DNA from 2 places in the Arenicella chitinivorans genome. Region 2 is predicted to be linked to the other one. Evidence: riboswitches for the same ligand, from Rfam matches in the RefSeq annotation. Region 2 holds a riboswitch; the other holds the start of a gene.
What was found. A riboswitch is a leader RNA that binds a small molecule or an ion and turns the genes downstream of it on or off. The one in region 2 is predicted to bind cobalamin.
Positions count from the first base shown of each region.

Region 1: linked by a shared signal. The riboswitch ahead of IE055_RS04960 (TonB-dependent receptor domain-containing protein) and the one ahead of IE055_RS07820 (ribonucleoside-diphosphate reductase subunit alpha) in region 2 are both predicted to bind cobalamin.

Region 1 is NZ_BMXA01000001.1:1,125,471-1,127,874, reverse strand. Features, by position in the region: gene IE055_RS04970 (SDR family NAD(P)-dependent oxidoreductase) at 1-312, opposite strand, end outside; gene IE055_RS04965 (Hsp20 family protein) at 633-1,100, shown strand; cobalamin riboswitch at 1,246-1,398, shown strand; gene IE055_RS04960 (TonB-dependent receptor domain-containing protein) at 1,574-2,404, shown strand, end outside.
Region 2 is NZ_BMXA01000002.1:574,590-576,993, forward strand. Features, by position in the region: gene IE055_RS07820 (ribonucleoside-diphosphate reductase subunit alpha) at 1-923, opposite strand, end outside; cobalamin riboswitch at 1,050-1,191, opposite strand; gene IE055_RS07825 (hypothetical protein) at 1,309-2,404, shown strand, end outside.

The DNA.
Region 1 (2,404 bases), on a different contig from region 2:
ACTGAACCACCGCAATGTCATGGCAGGTAAAATTGTGTTAACAGCAAAATATTCTGCCAGCACATTGGGGTCGAGGTCAGCCAGTTTCTTCTCTGGTTGAATACGATCGTTATGCAAGGCTCCGATACAGCATATAATACGATCGAACTCACCAATTTTAGCCAATCTGGCGGCATGCATCTGCAGGTGCGAACTGGAATAATCGCAGTTGTCGCGAGACAGTTGATGCAACTCCGTTTCTGGCGCCATCACGTCGCACAAAGCACGTCCTATCGTGCCATTGGCACCGATCACAAGACTGCGTGTTTGCATAATCACCTCCCAAGTCAATTCGAGCGCAGCATTCCATATCTCAGGTGAACCGTACGTGAGACTGCGTCCCCTATCAGCATGCAACAACGCTTGATATATTTTGCTTCAACCCCAAGAACATGTTCGCTAATACGTTGATTTTAATAACCAAAAAAAAATTACTGAATTACTTGAAATCGAATTTTGCATCCCTAATTAATTACTGTCGACGGCTGAAGAAGCGTTGACCAAGCAGCTCAGCACCAGTGCTCTACACGAGGCTTTTGCTGAAAAACTTTAATCATTTATGGCTCACAGAGAGCATGAATAGGAGATTTATTATGAACCGTATTGACCTTACACCTTTATATCGCAGCAGCGTTGGATTTGATCGTTTTGGCTCGTTGTTAGACGCAGCTTTCCAAACCGAGAAGTCATCTGCGGGTTACCCTCCTTACAATATTGAGGTTATTGAGGAGAATAACTACGCAATCACCATTGCTGTTGCGGGCTTTAAGCAAGACGAGCTCGACATCCAAGTCGAAAACGGTGTCCTGACTGTGCGTGGCAAAAAGGAAGCGGAAGAAAACAAAACCACATTCCTGCACCAAGGCATCGCCTCACGTTCGTTTGAGCGCAAGTTTAATCTCGCTGACCACGTCGAAGTTGTCGACGCTGGCTTGGCAGATGGCTTGTTACGAGTCCATCTGGTCAAAGAGATCCCAGAGGCCATGAAGCCAAAATCCATTGCGATCAATTCTGCGGCACCGCGTGCAATCGAGCACGAGAACAAAGACAAAGCCGCATAGCGCAAACTCAGTGGACTAATGCGGCCTGACCGCGTTTAGCCGAAAGCCAGTTGCCAACACGGCAACTGGCTTTTTTTATATCGTTAGCAAATTCATCGCAAGGTTTCGCCACACACGCAATTGACTTTAAGTGACCCCGCCCTATAATCGGCCGCAGAACACAGGTCCGCCTCGCAGTTTGGCGGTTAAACTGGGAAGTTGGTGTAAATCCAACGCTGCCCCCGCAACGGTATTCAGTCCGAGCATCCTCAGATGTCGCGATTGTGAGTCCGGAACCGGCCTGAAATGTCAGTCACCGCGTAACGGTGCTGCACAGGTTCTAGACCGTTGATGGAGCGGAGGGCTACCATCCAAGGGCAAGTTACGTCGCGTATTCCGAGTTCCGTCCCTGTAGTGACTCGACCAGCGTAACCCTCCTTGATTCCTCGCTTTATCACCTTACACAAATTTTATATATAAGGTGTTAAAACCCAATGACTATTCCCGTCAAATCCACACTCGCGGCAGCCTGCCTGCTGGCCGCCAGCAGTGTCCATGCTAATTCAGACATCCCGACTTCACCACGCGACCAGATCGTTGTCACCGCCAAAGGCGGCCAAGCTTGGAACGAAGCACTTCATACGGCCCATATCTTTACCTTGGAAGACATTGAATCAGCACAAGTTGCTGACATTCCAGAATTACTGGCTGCCATCAGCGGTGTTAACGTGATCGAATCCGGTGGTCGAGGCTCCGCAACCAGCGTATTCGTGCGCGGTGTTTCTGGCTCACAAACCATTGTGTTAATCGATGGCGTTCGCGTTGGCAGTGCCACGCTCGGTGAGGCGGCGCTAAACAGCTACCCCATCGAAGCGATTGAGCGTATCGAAGTATTGAAAGGACCTTTCTCGGGGATTTACGGAGCCGATGCGGTTGGTGGTGTCATTCAGATTTTTACCAAGAAAGGTGGCGATGGCTTGGGATCAGTAAGCGCTGCCTTCGGCAGCCACTCATTGCAAGAATACGATGCCAGTTTCAACGGCGGCGGTCAGGGTTACAGCTTCCACGTAGCCGCGCACAGTGAAGATACCGACGGCATCGATCGCACCTCAATCCTTACCGGTGGCAACGACGACATCGACAGCTTTGAAGAGCAAGCGATCAGCGTTGGCGGTCAGCTCGCCATCGGCGAAAACACAGTTGCCAAGCTGTCCGTGCTTGGTACTGACAACGCGGTGGAATTCGATGACACATTCGGTAACGACGGGGGCCGCTATACCGAGACCAAAACGCTCAGCACGGCATTCGCAATCGAATCGAATTTG
Region 2 (2,404 bases):
GCCTGCGGTAGTTCCAAGCACACGGTGTTGTGCTTGATAAAATAACGGTCGGTCAATGTCTGCAGCCCCAAATACTCAAACTGCCGATCGCGTGACGGGTTAAGGGCGTCTGCTAAACGTTCAAGGTCGTACGACTTCAGTTCCTCGTCAAGATATTGGTGCTTGCAGGCTGTATGAATATAGCGGTGGAAATAGTCGGCATAGTTGAGGTCTTGACTATTGTCGATCGCAACCGCGAGGTAACTGAAGGCGGAATCCCGCAAGTTTTGCAACAGAAGTCGTGCCGTGACCTTGCTGTAATCCGGGTCGAGATCGATCAAACCGCGTGCCGCCAGAACCAATGATTGATTAAAATCATTGCGTGAAATGCCGTCAAAGATGCTTTTTTCGATCAGTTTTAAAAGCTTTGGGACGGACACATCCGTGAGATCATCGCAGTGATCGTGTAATAGCGCCTCGATGTCATTTAAGCTGCAAATGGAGTGTTGACCATCGCTCTCAAGGATCGAGAACCCAACTTTAGGGGAGGCCTCGGATGAGGCGCGCTGCTGTGCGCGTTCAGTGCGGTAAAGTACATAGGCGCGTGCTACCTTGTGGTGGCCGCTACGCATGAGTGCGAGTTCGACTTGATCCTGAATATCTTCAATATGCACGACAGGGTAGGCGATCAAGCTGCGCTGCAAGGCTGACAGTACTTGATCAGTAAGCTGTTGAACCGCGTCATGGATGCGCTGTGAGCCACTGGCTTTTTGGCCTTCAACGGCCAGCATGGCTTTACTGATTGCCACAGTGATTTTGTCGGCCGAGAAGGGGACGGTTTGGCCGGAGCGTTTTTTGACTTGGTAGTTGGATTCCGATTTGGTATTCGATTTAATAATCGGATTGGCTTCTGTCGGCGCAGAAGGAGCCGGTTGTGTGTGCATTTGACGCCTCTTTGATGGTTGCTAAGAAGTTGGCAAATGCCAGGATCAAAGAGTGTGCTCGACCCAATGCGGACGCACTGGTGGCCAGACAGGGCTGGTGAGATGTCGATCAACGTACCTTGACGCGAGGCATTGCGTGACCAGGCAGGTAATCGGACTAAAGCGTAAACCAATACGGTTCAGGCTATCACCGTTGCGCGACAGTGCTGGATTTTCACCAGCTTCCCCTGCAAAGTGATTGCACTATATCTTGTTTTTAATAGAAATAAAACCGCAATATATAGTGGTTTTTGTGTTGATCGTTTGCTCTATCAAGTGGAAGTGGCTGCGGTGACTGGAACGTGATAACGTACACATTCTAGTTTTGCTGCTATGGAGGATTGCTATGAAAGCACTCGGTTTAGGGATCGGACTTATCACTCTTTTTTACTCACTAACGCTGAACGCAGCCAGCCTGCGTGCAACCCAGCTGCCCAACCTTGAGATAGAGGGGTCAATAGCACCTGGTAGTCGTAGCCGCTTAGAGGGCGATCGAGTGTTGTTTGCCACGGAGCAATTCGAGGGCGATACTAAAGTGTTTGTCTATGACCTTAAGAGCTACCAGTCCGTCGATATTTTAGTCGTTCCAACCCCAACCAATTATCAAGACAACGCTATCTACACTGAGGTCTATTCGGATGGTTCCGTCGCCTATATTGTTTTAGACGGTGATCTTTACGTCTCCGATGGCACAAAAAGTGGCACGACCCTGGTTGATCAATTTGGTGTCTACAACACCAAAGACGGTGTATTCAATGCGATATCAAAGGGCATTGTGATCGATGGCGTTTTCTATTTTCAATACTCAGAAGAAGTCGCTTCGAATGGTGTGTTTGGTGAGTACGCTGAGTCACCAGCGCTCTGGCGAAGTGATGGTACAGCCGCAGGCACATGGAAGTATTCCGGGTCAGACGGCATATGGACTGAGTTGGGGGCCTTCGCAGCAAAAAATGAACCAGGTTCGGTGTACCTTTTCCGGCCAGATTCTAATGAGCTTTGGAAAACCAACAGTAATCGCGCGGTAATCAAAATTGGTCAACTTGGCCCGACTACATCTTGGTCTTACACGTACAACAGAGGTCAACAATTTCAGGTGGTGTCGAACTCACAGGGTCATTTCTTTTGCACCGAACTCGATGGCAAGCTACATGACAACGGCGCATTATGGCGACTGTCCAATAATGATTCATTGCAGAAGCTGGCAGACAAGTGTGTGGTTGGCGCGCTCACCGTTGTAAATGACCAGATTGTGTACAAGGACGCAACAGGTTTGTGGATGACCACTGGCGTTGCTGGAGAAGAGCGCCAAGTTTTTCAGTTTGCTAATGTCAGCAATACATTCGGACAAGAGCAAATGTGTGTCATCGATAATAAAGCGCACGCTGTGCTCACTTCAAACTCTGCCCACCGTGTTGTGTCAATAGGTGGTAATGGAACCGTGT